Regions from separate parts of the Aeribacillus pallidus genome, predicted to be linked through region 1. Evidence: riboswitches for the same ligand, from Rfam matches in the RefSeq annotation. Region 1 holds a riboswitch; each other region holds the start of a gene.
What was found. A riboswitch is a leader RNA that binds a small molecule or an ion and turns the genes downstream of it on or off. The one in region 1 is predicted to bind S-adenosylmethionine.
Positions count from the first base shown of each region.

Region 2: it holds a riboswitch for S-adenosylmethionine, as region 1 does, so the genes downstream of both, ABES52_RS11770 (ABC transporter permease) here and ABES52_RS01370 (2,3-diketo-5-methylthiopentyl-1-phosphate enolase) in region 1, are expected to answer to the same signal.
Region 3: it holds a riboswitch for S-adenosylmethionine, as region 1 does, so the genes downstream of both, ABES52_RS13095 (methionine ABC transporter ATP-binding protein) here and ABES52_RS01370 (2,3-diketo-5-methylthiopentyl-1-phosphate enolase) in region 1, are expected to answer to the same signal.

Region 1 covers NZ_JBCNBW010000005.1:1,341-6,999, forward strand. Annotated here, with positions in the region: gene ABES52_RS01365 (2-hydroxy-3-keto-5-methylthiopentenyl-1-phosphate phosphatase) at 1-121, opposite strand, end outside; gene ABES52_RS01370 (2,3-diketo-5-methylthiopentyl-1-phosphate enolase) at 118-1,347, opposite strand; SAM riboswitch class I at 1,420-1,567, opposite strand; gene ABES52_RS01375 (pyridoxal phosphate-dependent aminotransferase) at 1,666-2,853, opposite strand; gene ABES52_RS01380 (carbon-nitrogen family hydrolase) at 3,013-3,795, shown strand; gene ABES52_RS01385 (DUF2087 domain-containing protein) at 3,842-4,420, opposite strand; gene ABES52_RS01390 (methylated-DNA--[protein]-cysteine S-methyltransferase) at 4,539-5,018, opposite strand; gene ABES52_RS01395 (PAS domain-containing sensor histidine kinase) at 5,031-5,659, opposite strand, start outside.
Region 2 covers NZ_JBCNBW010000052.1:47,310-52,968, reverse strand. Annotated here, with positions in the region: partial or broken gene ABES52_RS11780 (IS3 family transposase) at 1-21, opposite strand, end outside; partial or broken gene ABES52_RS11775 (transposase) at 67-357, opposite strand; SAM riboswitch class I at 762-867, shown strand; gene ABES52_RS11770 (ABC transporter permease) at 1,031-1,696, shown strand; gene ABES52_RS11765 (ABC transporter ATP-binding protein) at 1,720-2,733, shown strand; gene ABES52_RS11760 (ABC transporter permease) at 2,702-3,442, shown strand; gene ABES52_RS11755 (ABC transporter substrate-binding protein) at 3,471-4,403, shown strand; gene ABES52_RS11750 (endonuclease I family protein) at 4,580-5,527, shown strand; gene ABES52_RS11745 (nuclease-related domain-containing protein) at 5,616-5,659, shown strand, end outside.
Region 3 covers NZ_JBCNBW010000060.1:8,670-14,328, forward strand. Annotated here, with positions in the region: gene ABES52_RS13090 (methionine ABC transporter permease) at 1-60, opposite strand, end outside; gene ABES52_RS13095 (methionine ABC transporter ATP-binding protein) at 50-1,063, opposite strand; SAM riboswitch class I at 1,182-1,290, opposite strand; gene ABES52_RS13100 (hypothetical protein) at 1,530-1,709, shown strand; gene gltC (glutamate biosynthesis transcriptional regulator GltC) at 1,800-2,702, opposite strand; gene gltB (glutamate synthase large subunit) at 2,831-5,659, shown strand, end outside.

The sequences.
Region 1 (5,659 bases):
ATAGCACCGCGTTTTTTAACGATTCCCAAGAAGAAGGGGCAAATTGTTCCATGAGGGAGATTATGTTGTCCTGTTCAGTAATCGTTCCATCAAAATCACAGAATATAGCTATAGAACTCATGATGATGTCACCTCCACTGTCCCCCAAAGGGATAACGCTTCTTGCAATTCTGGATGCTCATTTGCTGCTTCCTGTAACGGCTTATTTTGCAAAACAGCCTCTATCGCTTGTCGAAACGCCCTTCCACCTCCTTGTGCTCCTTGTGGATGACCATGGATGCCACCACCTGCATTAATGACTTGATCATACCCAAAATCATGGATTAGAGCAGGTACCAAACCGGGATGAATCCCTGCCGATGGGACCGGGAATGTACGTTTATACACGTGATTTTTCACTAATTCATCTCTAATGTGGAGCGCTTCCTCTTTTTTGAGCGCAACCGAACCATATGGAGATGGAAAGAGGGAAAAATCTGCTCCGGCATAGCGCAACAACTTTCCAAGTAAAAGAGAATGGGACAAACCATAAATGAGGGAAGAAGTCAATGCTCCGCTAAAAGCAGGATGTGCCATAATTGGGACGTTCACTTCATCGTCTTCAGTTAGCTGCTGTAAAATATCCAACCCATACGTAAATACATTGAATAACAACACATCTGCCCCTAATTCAGATGCACGTCTCGCCCGGTCAATGATGTCTTTTGTCCGACCAGAAAGATGAACCGCATACCACGTTCGATGTCCTGTTTCTTCATACACATGATTTAGCACCTTCTTCCCTTCAACAATCCGCTGTTCAAAAGGCGTAAGGTCATTTTGGAACAAAATTTCATCATCTTTTACTAAGTCCACACCACCAAGCGCTTGTTCTTTTAGTTGCGACAACAGGTATGGTAAGTCGCGGCCAATCACCCCTTTAAAAATGCTCATCACAAGTGGTCGATCCAATACTTGTAACCCTTCTCGAATTTTCTTGATTCCAAAACGCGGGCCTGGGAATGACGGAAATAATTCATCCGGAAACGATACATCCACTAATTTGATTTCTCCGTCTAATGAAAGCTTCCCAAACACAGTCGTTAAGATGGAAGGAAAATCGGTCGTAATATTAACGATAGGATACCCAATTCGGACATAACCAGTTACTTTTTCTGTCTCTCCTTTCTCAAGTCCAACTTCTTCCACTGAAAGAACTTCACCTTTGTGCTTTTTCAGTTGTTCTTTTTCAAGCAAAGGTAAATTCGTCCAAGAACCAACTGTCATACCAAGTGCAATCTGTTCGGCCTTTTTCAAAAACGAACCGGGCTTTCCCCTCATTTTGTAAGTAGCAATAAGATAGGACATCTTGCTCCTCCTTTTTCAAATCAAATAAAAAAACCTCTTCGATAAGAAGAGGTTGCGTTTCTATCCACCATCTTCTTATCTCTCAGCATAACGCTGCAAGAATTAGCACCGTGCCTTGCGGATGTTACATCCGGCGCCTTAAGCGCCCCACCTCGCGATGGTATTACGGTCGGTTGCCGGGTTTCATCGGGCTCGTCCCTCCACCTACTCTTGATAAGAAATTCTTACGTATTCAATTTTCATATAATTTAAATTAATTCGAATTATGCCATCTCCTAGAAAAATTGTCAATATTTTTTTCACCAATTATCTTAATTGCTACGATTTAAATAAACGGAGTGCATCCATTCGTTCAATGGCTTCCACTAGTCGTTTTTCTTCTGCTAACAGTCCTACACGCACGTACCCTTCCCCATATTGTCCAAATCCAACTCCCGGAGCCACAGCGACATGAGCTTTTTCTAATAACAATTGGAAAAACTCCATAGAAGTATAGCCATTCGGCACATTCAGCCAGGCAAAAAAAGTGCCTTTCGGTTGAGTTACATTCCAGCCAATTTGATGAGCAGCTTCAATCAACGTATTTCTCCGTTTTTCGTACGTTTGTACCAGGTCTCTCACCGCCTGTTGGGAGGAAAGAAGCGCGTGGGCGGCAGCTTCTTGAATCGCACCGAAAAGACTCACATACATATGGTCTTGATATTGCTCAAGAGCTTGAATGACGGAGCGATTGCCAATTGCAAAAGCGACCCGCCAGCCAGCCATATTGTATGTTTTTGACAATGTATAAATTTCAATGCCAACTTCTTTCGCCCCTTCTGCCTGTAAAAAGCTAATCGGCTTTTGTCCATCAAAGCCGATCGCTCCATATGCGAAGTCGTGCACAACACAAATTCGATGCTTTTCCGCTAAGCGTACCGTTTCTTCAAAAAAGCTGAGATCAGCGGTCGCCCCTGTTGGATTGTTCGGATAGTTTAAAAACATGAGTTTTGCTTTTTCAAGTACATGAGGATTTATAAAATCAAATTCCGGTAGAAATTGAGACTCTTCCCGAAGAGGCATCAACTCGTAAGATGCTCTGGCCATCGCTAGTCCAGATAAATAGTCTGGATACCCGGGGTCCGGAAGAAGGGCAATATCGCCAGGGTTTAATAGACAAATAGGTAATTGAACGAGTCCAGCTTTCCCTCCAAAAAGAACAGCCACCTCATGTTTCGGATCGATCTTTACCCCATATTCTTGTTTGTAAAAGGTCGCCACTGCTTCTTTCAAATAATCAAATCCTCGAAAAGGTGCATATTTATGATTCAATGGATTTTGAACCGCTTCTTGCATTTTTTCGACGATATGCGCTGGAGTTGGTAAATCAGGATTCCCTTGGCCTAAATTTATGACATCATGCCCTTGGGCAACCTTTGCGCTTACTTGTTTCACTAAATTAGCGAAAAATTGCTTCGGTAATTGTTGGATTATTTGTGATGGTTCATAAATAGTCAAATTTTCCACCTTCTTCACATTCCATTCGCTATTTTAATCAAGGTAACTCTTTTGCTTTTCATTTCTAGTGAAACATGATATAACGATTGTTAAGAAATGTAAAGAGCAAAAATTTATTATTTTTATACTTTTTAAACATACTTGAAGAAAATATGAGGAGGACAGAAAGTGAACTATCGACTTGCTTTATTCCAAATGGATATCCAATTGGGAAAACCAGAAGAAAATATAAAAAAATTACAAGAAAGTCTCCCTGTAATCGTCGAACAAGGCTGTGATATATTGGTTTTACCAGAACTTTGGACAACAGGTTACGATCTTTCGAGATTGCGAAATATTGTTCAAGAAGAAGGTGCCGATGTCCGGCAAATGATTCAACAGTTAGCAAAAATATATGGTATTCATATCATTGCAGGTTCGATTCCTTTTAAAAAAGGGGAAACGATTTCAAACACGCTGCTTGTCGTCAATCGAGATGGGGAAGAAGTGAAGCATTATAGTAAACTACATCTCTTTCAACTGATGGACGAACATAAATTTTTAACGAGTGGAGATACAGACGGTCTGTTTTCTTTAGATGGGGAGACATTTGCTGGGGTCATTTGTTATGACATTCGCTTTCCTGAATGGATTCGAAAACATGTATTACTTGGAGCAAAAGCAATCTTTGTCGTAGCAGAGTGGCCTTTACCACGACTGGACCATTGGCGTACCTTACTTCAAGCACGAGCGATTGAAAACCAATGTTTTGTGATTGCTTGCAACCGGGCAGGCAATGATTCTGCTAATACGTTTGCTGGCCATTCCATGATCGTCAATCCGTGGGGAGAAGTGATTGTTGAAGCAAGCGAAATAGAACAATGCATCTATGGAACGATTGAACTAGATGATGTAGAACGCATTCGTCAAAAAATTCCGGTATTCCAAGACCGGCGTCCGGAATTTTATTAATTATAAGATCGGCTGACGTTTCTATTTGAAAGTCAGCCTTCTTCACTTATTCAAGTGTTGCCCACATTTCTTTTGGATTCAATTCATAAATACCATTTTCCCGATACATGTAATGATTAATGATGAACTCACGACGAATGGTCGCATAGTCTTCATGAAACCTCTTAATATACTCATTAATTTCTTTTTCCTCGTACTTTCTTCCTATTTCTAGTCCTCGAATGATGTGTTCAAACACGATTAATTTCTTCTTTCGCTGCGCTGGAATAGCCTTTAATTTCCCTTCTGGTGTAAAGAAATTTTGAATAACTTTTTGCTTTTCCAATTCAAGTGACGTCATATCTCTTTCCTCCTTTTGTTTGGCTAACTGGAGGAGCGCCATTCCGTGGTGCGACAGGACGGAACGGTTTAAATGGTAATAAATCGTGTTTTTATCTCTTCGTTGGAATACTAAATTCACTTCTTTGAGCTTTTGCAGATGATGCGTAATTGTTGGTGCCGTTAAACCTAATTTACCGGCAATCGCCTGACCATGTAGCGGACCATTGGCCAACAATGTAACAATTCGAATGCGTGTCGCGTCCCCGATTGCTTTAAAAAAAGCAATAGATTTACCTAGCTGCATAACACCCCTCCTATTTCGATATATATCTAATTTGACAAATATCTAATTAGATGATAATAAAAATTATTTTAATTGTAAATATTTTTCAGAAATGTTCAAGAAATAAAAAGAAAGAGGCTTACTTTAAAGCCCCTTCCAACTGTAACAATATTCGTTTTTTCTCCACTTCTTTTCCGGCGTAACCGGTTAAAGCACCATTTTTTCCAATAACTCGGTGACATGGAACGATAATCGGCAACCGATTTTTTCGATTTGCTTGGCCGACGGCTCGGACAGCTTTTTCATTTCCAATCATCTTGGCAATGTCCTTGTAACTTCGTGTTTCTCCATAAGGAATCGCTTGTAACGCTTCCCACACTTTTTGTTGAAAAGGGGTCCCTTCGAAATGTATGGGGAGCTGGAACTGTACAAGTTTTCCTTGAAAGTATAAATCTAATTGACAAATGGCTTCCTGAATGATTGAATGGGACGGTTCATATATCGCCTCTTCCAACAGTTCCTTCTCTTTACCAAAAGTAATATCAGTTACTTGATGGTCGTTGACAAAGATGTATAATTCCCCAATCGGACTTGTCATTGTTGCATAATATCGGCTCATACGAAAAACTCCTTACATTGTTCCTGAATACGGTAAATATATGTGGAACGTTGTGCCTTTTCCCACTTCGCTTTCGACTTCTACTTTTCCATTATGCTCTTTAATAATTTTATAACTAACCATTAACCCAAGACCAGTCCCTCGATCTTTCGTCGTATAAAAAGGTTCCCCTAATCGTTTGATTTTATCTTCTGGTATGCCGACACCTTCGTCTTTAATGGATACTTTTAAGTAACCGTTTTGGTCATCGTTAATTGTAATTGTAATCGTTCCACCTTTAGGCATTACTTCAATCGCATTTTTAATAATATTGATAAACACCTGCTTTAATTGATTCGGTTCACTATAGACTTGTGGTAAATTTTTTGGAAAAGAATATGAAAACTGAACATTGTGCATCATTGCTTGTGCATTTAATAGATCAATCGTATCTTTCATAATTTTCGTGACGTCGGCATGAACAAATTGAACCGCTTGAGGCTTCGCTAAAATTAAGAATTCTGTGATAATCGTTTCAATTCGCTTTAATTCTGAAGTAATCACATCAAAATACATCGAATGATCATCGTTCATCTTATTTTGAAGTAATTGAATAAACCCCTTTAAAGCCGTCATCGGATTTCGAATTTCGTGGGCAATAC
Region 2 (5,659 bases), on a different contig from region 1:
AGCGATTTCATGAATGATGGCGAACTTCTTATGAGTTGGTACGGTTTCCATTCCCCCTTTCACATTTTTAAGAGCTTTTTTTAGCATTTCTACTTCCGCTTCAAGACGCTTGATTTTCGTTTCAGGATCTTCTGGACGAGTTCTCGGTCTTCCTTTTCCTGGACCTTTTGCCTTCCCGCGTTTTTCCTCCAGACCTTTCATTCCTTCTTTGTCATAGTGTTCTACCCATCGACGTACCATGGTATGATCAATCCCTAACTCTTTAGCCACCGATTTGTAGCCCATGCCCTCTTTTTTATATAGATCCACAGCTTTCTTTTTAAACTTTACATCATATGTTTTTCGTATTTTCCCCATAGAAAAAATCCCCTCCATAGTAGACAGATTAATGTGCTTTCTTTTTTCTGTCTACTATAAGGGGATCATATCAGACAGCAGGGGGGGTTTTTATGCAAGCCTAACTAGGGTTTATTTTTTATTAAGACGATAACCCTCGATGATAAAAAGGAAATAAATCATAAAAGGCGAAATAATAATTAGCACTTGTTTAAGCCGAGGTTTAAATAAACGTTTGTTTAATTAAGAGGATCCAACCTGTTACGATCCCCAAATGGGCTTGACAGAAAAACGAAATAGTATGTATATTGTAAATATTATCAAATTGTTACGAAATTTATAAAATCATATATTTATTTGATTATTTGTTCAAGTGAATAACAAGATTGATTGTTTTTAAAACCAACTAAATATATAAGCATAATTTCTTATCTAGAGAGGTGGAGGGACTGGCCCGATGAATCCTCGGCAACAGATTCTGTATAGAATACTGTGCCAATTCCAGCAAGCAATACGCTTGGAAGATAGGAAAGGATGACAATGCTTCTTTGTGTATGTAAAGGATCATTCTCAGCCTCTTTCTATTTTCCAGAAAGAGGCTTTTTATTTTAACAAAGACTATTTCACTCTGAATCTAACAACAGATTTCAAAAGGGAGAACAAGAGCCATAAATTTGATTAAAGGAGGAGCTATATGGAAAGGGTTATACAATTTTGGGATTATATATTCGCTAATCAACAACAGATTATTTCGTTAACCTGGGAACATTTTCAGCTTGTTGGTTTGTCTTTAGTTATTGCTATTGCAATTGGTGTCCCCATAGGTGTTATGTTGACAACAAATGAAGAATTAGCAGAAACAGTCCTACAAGTTACAAATATGATTATGACCATTCCTAGCATTGCTCTTTTTGGATTAATGATGCCGATTCTCTCCTTGATTAACCAAGGAATTGGGTTTCTACCAGCTATTATCGCATTAGTTTTGTATTCACAGCTTCCTATTATTCGTAATACATACCTTGCAATAAAAAATGTGAATCCATATATTCGAGACGCAGCTATTGGATTGGGAATGACTAAAGTACAGCGGCTTTTAAAAGTGGAAATTCCAAACGCTCTTCCTATCATGTTAGCAGGTATTCGCACAGCGGTTGTATTAAATATTGGAATCGGGGCAATTGCTGCCTTTGTTGGAGCAGGTGGATTAGGAGTTCTTATTAATCAAGGAATATCCAGAACTCATCCAGATATGATTCTTGCCGGTAGTTTATTGATTTGTATCATATCACTAATTGCCGACAGCCTACTTGGATGGTTACAAAAACGATTTACCCCTATGAATTTACGAGATAAATAGAACAGTTATCGGAGGTACATACAATGATCGAATTTAAACATGTTTCCAAAATATATAACAAACATGTCACAGTTCTAAAAGACATTAACCTATCTGTACCTAGAGGAAAAATTGTTGTGTTACTAGGACCATCAGGGTGTGGGAAAACCACTTTACTCAGAATGGTGAATCGGCTTGTTTCTCTGTCAAAAGGAGAGATTTTTATTAACGGAAAAGAAATTCATCATTTTAATGAAATTGAACTTCGCCGGAAAATCGGTTATGTGATTCAACATCACGGCTTATTCCCAAATATGACGATTGAACAAAACGTGATGATTGTACCTACTTTATTAAGATGGAACAGCAAACAAAAACAGAAACGATTTAGTGAATTAATGGAATTGATTGGACTTGATCCCGATGAATATCGCAAAAGATATCCTCACCAATTATCAGGTGGGCAACAGCAGCGAATTGGTATTGCTCGAGCAATGGCAGCTGATCCACCAGTCATGTTAATGGATGAACCGTTTAGTGCACTAGATCCTGTCATACGTACTCACTTGCAAGATGAGTTTTTAAAAATTCAAAAACAAGTAAAGAAAACCATTTTGTTTGTCAGTCATGATATTGATGAAGCAATAAAGCTGGGTGATTATATTGCTATTTTAAATAATGGGCAATTAATACAATATGATACTCCAAGTCGTCTGTTGCTCTCTCCTAAAAATGAGTTCGTGGCAAATTTCATTGGGAAAGATCGTACATTCAAACAACTTAGCCTTTATACAATTGCCGATTTAATGAAAGAAGGCTATGTTCGACAAGTAGAAAACCATTTAATTTCTGAAACCATCTCGATTGACACAAACCTGCGTGAAGCGTTATCAAAATTACTTTTTAATTCAAATGAACAAGCGATCATTATAAATGGACAACAACCTGTTGGGATTGTTCATAGCCAAGATATTAAACATTTTTTACACAGCCTTACTCATAAACCGATTAGAAAGGAAGTGAACTATGAAGAAAAAAATCTTGTCAAATCTTTTTAAGTTTATTTGCTTATTGTGTTCACTTATTTTTCTTATTTGGGCCTATCAAAGTGGGAACTTTCAGCTTATTTTTGATTATCCAGATGAATTCATAGTTCTTTTTTCTGAACATCTGAAACTTGTTACACTCTCATCGGCACTTGCCATCTTCACTTCAATTCCTGTTGGCATTTTTATAACAAGAGAAAGATTCAAAAAGTTTGAATGGGCTTTTCTCAATCTTGCTAATATCGGGCAAGCTGTACCAAGTATAGCTGTTTTAGCACTTATTATGTTAGTTTTAGGAATCGGTCTGTATTCTGCTGTTATTGCATTATTTATGTATTCCCTCTTACCGATTTTACGAAATACCGTAGAAGGCATTAAATCCATTGATAACCAGTTGTTGGATTCAGCTAAAGGTATGGGACTAACACCAACACAAATTCTATTTCGAATTGAGATTCCAAATGCCCTACCAACTATGATGGGTGGCATTAGGACAGCAGTTGTACTGAATATTGGAAATGCTGCCTTAGCGTATTTAATCGGTGGTGGAGGATTAGGAGATTATATTTTTACAGGTATTGAAATGCTCGATAGTACATATCTTCTCTCAGGAGCCGTTCCTGTTACTTTAATGGCAATCATTGCAGATTCTAGTTTACGTCTTATAGAAAGGTTCATTACGTCAAAAGGAGTTCGCTTAAGACAATCTGCAATCAATTAAAATTTATTTTTTTAGGAGGGTACTCGTCATGAAAAAATTACTTTATTTCGTCTTTATTTTTTTACTAGCTTTGTTTGTTTTAACCGGATGCAAAAATAGTGAAACAGCGTCAGGAGATGACAAGAAAGACGATACCATTGTTGTAGGGACAAAATATCATACAGAATCTTACATTTTATCAAAAATTACAGCTCTATATTTAAAAGATAAAGGATATCAAATTGAAGAAGCTGGCCAAATGGGAGGTCAACTATCTCGTAAGGCTCTAGAAAATGATCAAATTGATCTTTATTGGGACTATACCGGAACAGCGTTAGTGACTTATTTAAAGCAAGACACGATTTCAGATCCAAAACAAGCATACGAAAAACTTGCAAAAATCGATAAAGAAAAGAACGACATTATTTGGTTAAGTCCTGCTGCTTTTAATAATACATTCGCTCTTTTATTAAAAGAAGAAAAAGCAAAAGAACTTGGTATCGAAACGATTAGTGATTTAGCTGCTTACGTAAATCAAAATCCTGGAAAATTAACATTTGCTACAAACGCTGAATTTGCGAGCCGTCCTGATGGCTTAAAAGGAATTGAAAAAGAATATGGTTTTAAATTTGGATCTAAGAATGTGAAAAAAATGGAGACAGGCTTACCTATTCAAGCATTAAGCAATGGTGAAGTGGATGTAGCAGTTGCCTATTCAACAGATGGAAGAATTAAAGCGTATAACTTAAAAGCCTTAAAAGATGATAAAACCTTCTTTCCTGCTTATAACGGTATGGTCACAACTCGTGCAGATGTATTACAACAACATCCAAATCTTGAAAAAGAATTAAAACCAATTGTAGATAAATTAGACGATGAAACGATCACAAATTTGAACTATCAAGTAGATTTCGAAAAGAAAAGTGTTGAAGAGGTAGCAAAGAACTGGTTATTACAAAACGGATTTATTAAATCAAAATAAGGATTCTGGTGTTAATGTAATCCCCCTGCTGATTAGCAGGGGGATTTTTATCCTCGATGATAAAAAGGAAATAAATCCTAAATGGCGAAATAATTATTTAAGACAAGGTCTAAATAAACGTTTGTTTAATCCAAGATCTAAATAAACGTTTGTTTAATTAAGGGGGCATTCCATTGATGGAAAATGAGGAGAGACAACTGCAACAATTAGTGGTGAAATTTTTCTCCGAACAACAAGAAAGGCAAGTGAACGATCGTCTTCGCACTTCGCTTCTTTTATTAAAAAATCAAGAGAAAGTTCGGCAAGATCCTACCCATTATTATAATGAAGAAAGTGATATAAAAGACATTCAAACCTATTATAAAGATGTTAGCCATCCAAATAAATCTGCGACGGAATTGTTTCACCTTTTTCATGAACTAGTCAAAACAACGCATAAAAACCAATTACCTTATTCCATCAGTAAAGACCGCTATTTATATACGTGGGTCGATTTGCAACCGGATGGATCGGTGAAAAGTATTTATTCTGGGGAAAAAGAGGATCCGCAAAAGCTCATTCAGGAAGACTTTTTAACGAATCAAAAAAGGTATGTCCAATTCCAATCCCTTTTAAAACAAGTGAAAAAGAAGGGCTCTACCTTATTGAAAAAAATGAAAATTATTGATAGGGAACTAAAGTATAATACAGAACATATTGTTCCCCAATCTTGGTTTCATGCACGTGAACCAATGAAAGGTGATTTGCATCATTTATTTGTCTGTCAACCTGCTTGCAATTCAAGAAGGTCCAATTACCCCTATGCTGACTTTTCTTTTTATCAACCCGAATTACCAACAGAAAAAATCCGCAATCATTGTGGGATCGTCATAGATGGACGCTTCGAACCTGAACACGGAAAAGGCGCCGCTGCTCGAGCGATGCTGTACTTTCTTTTACGCTACCCAAAGGCCATCAAAAAAAGCTTCTTAGAACAAATCGATCTTCGTTTACTCATCCAATGGCATGAAGCATTCCCTATCACCATTTATGAAAAACACCGCAACCAAGCCATTTATCACATTCAAGGAAACCGTAACCCGTTTATTGATTTTGCAGATTTAGTACATCAAATTTGTTTCTGAGTGGGTAAAAATTCGACAGGCGTTGACTAAGGTGAAAAGATAGTTGATAATTTTTACAGATATTTCTATTTTGATGGGAGTGATGCTTTTGATAAAAAAAGAACGTAAAATTCCTCTTATTCTCCAAAAATA
Region 3 (5,659 bases), on a different contig from region 1:
AGTTTCTAAAAACGCTTTGTTTAATTCAGGTAGTAAGTTTAGCAATGAATCAAGCAGCACTTCCAATCACCTCCAATCCACTTGTTCGATGAGAAATATATTCAATGGCTTTTTGAACTTCTTGAGGATCGCCGGTTAGTTCCATAATAAAAATCCCTAATGGTAAGTCTTGAATGTACTCAATTTTCCCGTGCAAAATATTTCCTCTCACCTTAAATGTTTGCAGCATATCCGAAACAACGGCCTGTTCCGCGATCTCCCCTTTAAACTGTATTTTGACAATCGTTCCAGTCTGTTTTTGTAACAGGTGTTCCGGAAGGTCAAATTGAATCACACTTTCGATAAACGATTTGGTTAATTCTTCTTTCGGATTGGTGAAAATTTCATAAACGGTGCCTAATTCAATGACTTTTCCATCCTGCATCACAGCAATCCGGTCGCAAATATCTTTCACGACTTCCATCTCATGGGTAATTAACACGATTGTAATGCCAAGTTCTCGATTAATCTTTTTTAACAAGGACAAAATCGACTTGGTCGTACTTGGATCAAGGGCTGATGTGGCTTCATCGCATAAAAGAACAGATGGTTCATTGGCTAAAGCTCGGGCAATACCGACACGCTGTTTTTGTCCACCACTTAATTGGGAAGGATAGGCATCTCGTTTATCCAGAAGACCAACCATCTCCAACAGTTCCGTTACTCTTTTTTCAATTTCACTTTTTGATTTTTTCGCCGCTTTTAAGGCAAAGGCGATATTTTCGAATACTGTTTTCGAGCTAACAAGATGGAAATGCTGAAAAATCATCCCTATTTTTAATCGGGCTTGACGCAATTCCTTTTCATTTAAAGACGTTAAATCGACTCCATCGATGATGACATTTCCCGACGTCGGCCGTTCTAAAAGGTTTATGCAGCGCAATAGGGTACTTTTTCCTGCACCGCTATAGCCAACGATGCCAAAGATTTCTCCTTTGTTGATGGTTAACGAAACGTGATCGACACCAACGACTTGTTTATGTTTGGTCGTATACACTTTTACTAAGTCTTTAATCGCAATCATCTAATTGCTCACTCCTATTCGGTTTGAGATGTTTTAACAATCAAAAAATTTATATAACTACGAAAATAACAAAAAATGCCTCTTCCATTCAGAAAGAGGCATCGGTATCTATGTACACGACTTATCTTTCAGAATGGAAGCCATTCTGCAGGATGTGGCACCGTTCCTATGATCAGGAGGTTGCCGGACGTCATCGGGCCTGTTCCCTCGGTCTCTCTTGATAAGCGGTCTTTCGTATTGAATTTGATATCAATCTTAATATCTAAGTAAATCATTGTCAATAAGTGTTTTTTATTTCCTTTTCAAGATAACGCTTACATGGTTGTGATTTAAAGGAAAAATTTTTTTATAAATAAGAGAAATAAAAAAGGGGTAGTCGGGTAAAGAAAACTATTTATTTTTATCTTTTCTTTCTTTTAAGAAGGCTATGTTATATGTCATAGTTGATTTTTAGCAAGTTAAACACATGAAGCGAAAGGCGGCGACTCCAGCGGGAACAAGAAGCCAGGCAAGACCCTTATTTGAGCGAGGGAAGCGGCTTGCGGCTTGCCCGCGGAAAGCGTCCGCCACAAGCGGAATGTATAAATATCAACAGTATCGTTTAACAGACATTCATGCCAATTGCCATTGGAACACCGATGAATGAAATAACAGTAAAAGTTATCCACAGTTATTTTAGGGTAGAGCCTTTAAGAAGAGACAGTACAACCTGTCCCTTTATGTTGGGTGTATTTTTTTATTGATACTGCTGCAACCTTGAGAAAAATTGTTTAACAAAATCATAAAACACTTTAACAGACGGAGCGAGGTTATGGCGAGTAGAATAAATGACCCCAACATTTCGTTTCACTTGGGGCATGTCAATCGGAATTTTGACCGTGTAGCGAGGCATCGTGTCATAAAATGTGTTTTCTGGAAGAAGGGTTACCCCAATTCCAGCTGATACCAGTCCTTTGATTGCGTCTAAATCTTCTCCTTCCGAGGAGATGATCGGAGAAAAACCGGCTTGTCGGCAAGCATTAATGACGATGGTATGGAGTACATACCCTTTCGGAAAGGTAACGAACGGTTCATTGCGCAGTTCATTTAAGGCTAAACGCTCTCGTTTGGCTAAGTGATGGTGAAGGGGCAATAGTACAGCAAAGGACTCCATAAATAAAATTTCTCCTTTTAGTTCTTTCTCATCCGTTGGAACGGGGCCAATAAACGCTAAATCGAGCTCTCGATTTTTCACCGCTTCGATTAAAAAATGATACGATCCTTGACGTAAATGGAATTTGACATTTGGATGTTCTTCTTTAAAGGAGGAAATCACCATTGGCAGCGTATGACTGGCTAAACTGGACGGAAATCCAATTTTAATCGTCCCATGTTCGGGATCTAAATATTCCTCAATTTGCTGCTTGGCGTTTTCGACTGCTCGTAACACAGCTTCGGCATGGGGTAAAAAATACTTTCCAATTGGTGTTAGCTTGACATTTCGTCCTTCTCGTTCAAACAATTGGACCCCTAACTCGGCCTCTAAATTAGCAATCTGGCGACTGATCGCGGACTGGGCCACGTGGAGTGTATCGGCTGCTTCAGAAACGTGTTCTCTTTTCGCTACTTCCACAAAATAAATGAGCTGTCTTAGTTCCATCACGGACACTCCTTACGATTCATCTCAAAATGAGATTGATTTAATCTGAATTATATATTGTTTATATAAATTTTGAAAATTAAAATGATTATTACAGGCGCAACGGTGAAACGAATGGGGGGAGATAAATGACGAAACGGTATGGATTACCTAAAGCACAAGGTCTCTACCGTTCTGAGTTTGAACATGATGCTTGTGGGATTGGGTTATATGCTCATCTAAAAGGAAAGCCGTCCCAGGATATCGTGAAGAAAGGAATTCATATGTTACGGCAATTAGAACATCGTGGGGGACAAGGAAGCGACCCGGAAACTGGGGATGGCGCAGGAATAATGGTTCAAATTCCTCACGAGTTTTTTCATAATGTGTGTACTCATATCGATCTTCCAGAAGCGGGACGATATGGGGTTGGGATGATTTTTTTCCCAGAAAACGAGGATGAACGGACAACCTATGAACAAAAAATCAACGAAATTATCGAAAAAGAAGGACAAATCGTATTAGGATGGCGAACTGTACCAGTAAATGTCGAAAAACTCGGAAAATTAGCAAAAGAAAGTAAACCGTTTATTCGTCAAGTGTTTATTGGCGCCAACGACAAACTAACGGACGACCTATCTTTTGAAAGAAAGTTGTATGTGATTCGAAAGCTTGCCGAAAAGCTGGTATTGTCGAACGAATTTTATTTCGCCAGTCTATCCAGTCGTACCATCGTCTACAAAGGATTGTTAACACCTGATCAATTAGACGAGTTTTACCTAGATTTACAAGATGAACGCTTTCAATCGGCATTTGCGCTTGTTCACTCCCGTTTTAGTACGAATACCTTCCCAAGCTGGGAACGAGCTCATCCGAATCGCTATTTAATCCATAATGGTGAAATCAATACACTTCGTGGAAATATTAACTGGATGAACGCGAGGGAAAAACAATTTGTTTCTGAATATTTTGGTGATGACTTAGAAAAAATCAAGCCGATTTTGGACATGAACGGAAGCGATTCATCCATTTTAGATAATGCATTTGAATTTTTGGTACTGGCAGGGAAAAAGCCAGCCCATGCCGCGATGATGTTGATTCCTGAGCCATGGTTTTGGGACAGTGAAATGGATGATGACAAAAAAGCGTTTTATGAATATCACAGTTGTTTAATGGAGCCATGGGATGGTCCAACAGCGATTTCATTTACAGATGGTAAGCAAATTGGCGCGATTTTAGATCGCAACGGCCTCAGACCTGCTCGTTATTATGTTACTAAAGACGATTATATCATTTTTTCGTCCGAAGTAGGCGTCATTGATGTGGAACCTGAAAATATTTTGTACAAAGAGCGGTTAAGTCCTGGAAAAATGCTTCTCATTGACCTTGAAGAGGGAAGAATTATTTCCGATGAAGAAATCAAACATGAGGTGGCCAATGAAAAACCGTATCGCCAATGGGTGAATAATCAACTAGTCACGCTGGATGATTTCCATATCCCATCCGTAACAGAAAAGGTAACGAACCTTGTTCAATTACAAAAAGCGTTTGGTTATACGTATGAAGACGTAGAAAAAATGATGCTTTCGATGATCAAAGATGGAAAAGATCCGACCGGTGCCATGGGGAACGATACACCTCTTGCGGTTTTGTCTGATCGTCCGCAAAGTTTGTTTAATTACTTTAAACAGTTGTTTGCCCAAGTAACGAATCCACCGATTGATGCGATTCGCGAATACCTCGTGACTTCTACGATGACGCTCCTTGGAAAAGAAGGAAATCTTCTTCATCCAGATGAAACGGCTGCGCGCCGCATTCGTTTGGATTCACCGATTCTTTCCAATGAAGAACTCGCGGGCTTAAAAGAAAATCCATATCCGGAATTTCGCTCAACAATATTACCAACATTGTTTACTTCCGATTTAAAAGAAGCATTGGAACAGCTTTTCAAACAAGCGGATACAGCGTTTGAACAAGGAGCTGTTTTATTAGTGCTATCCGATCGAGCGGTCAGTCCGCATCATGTAGCGATTCCGCCTTTACTTGCAGTAAGTGCGCTCCATCAATATTTAATTCGACAAGGAACGCGGACAAAAGTAAGTATCATTGTTGAATGCGGAGAAGCGCGAGAAGTGCATCATTTTGCGGCATTAATCGGTTTTGGGGCAGATGCGATTAATCCGTATTTAGCTTTTGAAACGATTCGACACATGACCGAAACAGGAACCCTTTCACTTTCTTATCAAAAGGCTGTTTACCAATACAAAAAAGCGGTAACCGATGGGGTCGTGAAGGTGATGTCCAAAATGGGGATTTCCACCGTGCAAAGCTATCGGGGAGCCCAAATTTTTGAAGCAGTCGGCATCGGAAAAGAAGTCATCGACGAATATTTTACAGGAACCGCCTCCCAAATTGGTGGAATTGGGTTAGAAGAAATCGCGAAAGAAGCGAAAATGCGTCACGAAGCGGCATTCCAGACGGCGTACCAGGATGACACATTAGATTCTGGAAGCGAGTTTCAATGGCGAAGAAACGGAGAACATCATGCGTTTAATCCAAAAACGATTCATACATTGCAATGGGCGTGCCGAAAAAATGATTACGAATTATACAAGCAATATTCAAAAATGGCGAATGAAGAGCGGATGACGTTTTTGCGAAACCTGTTTGAATTTGTTCCAAATCGAAAACCGATTCCGTTAGACGAAGTGGAACCGGTGGAATCGATTGTTCGTCGTTTCAAAACAGGAGCGATGTCTTATGGATCGTTAAGTGAGGAAGCTCATGAAGCGCTGGCGATTGCGATGAACCGTATAGGAGGCAAAAGCAATAGCGGAGAAGGTGGGGAAGACCCTCGCCGTTACGTTCCGGATGAAAACGGAGATTTACGGAAGAGTGCCATTAAACAAATTGCTTCTGGTCGCTTCGGTGTAAAAAGTCATTATTTAGTAAATGCCGATGAATTACAAATCAAAATG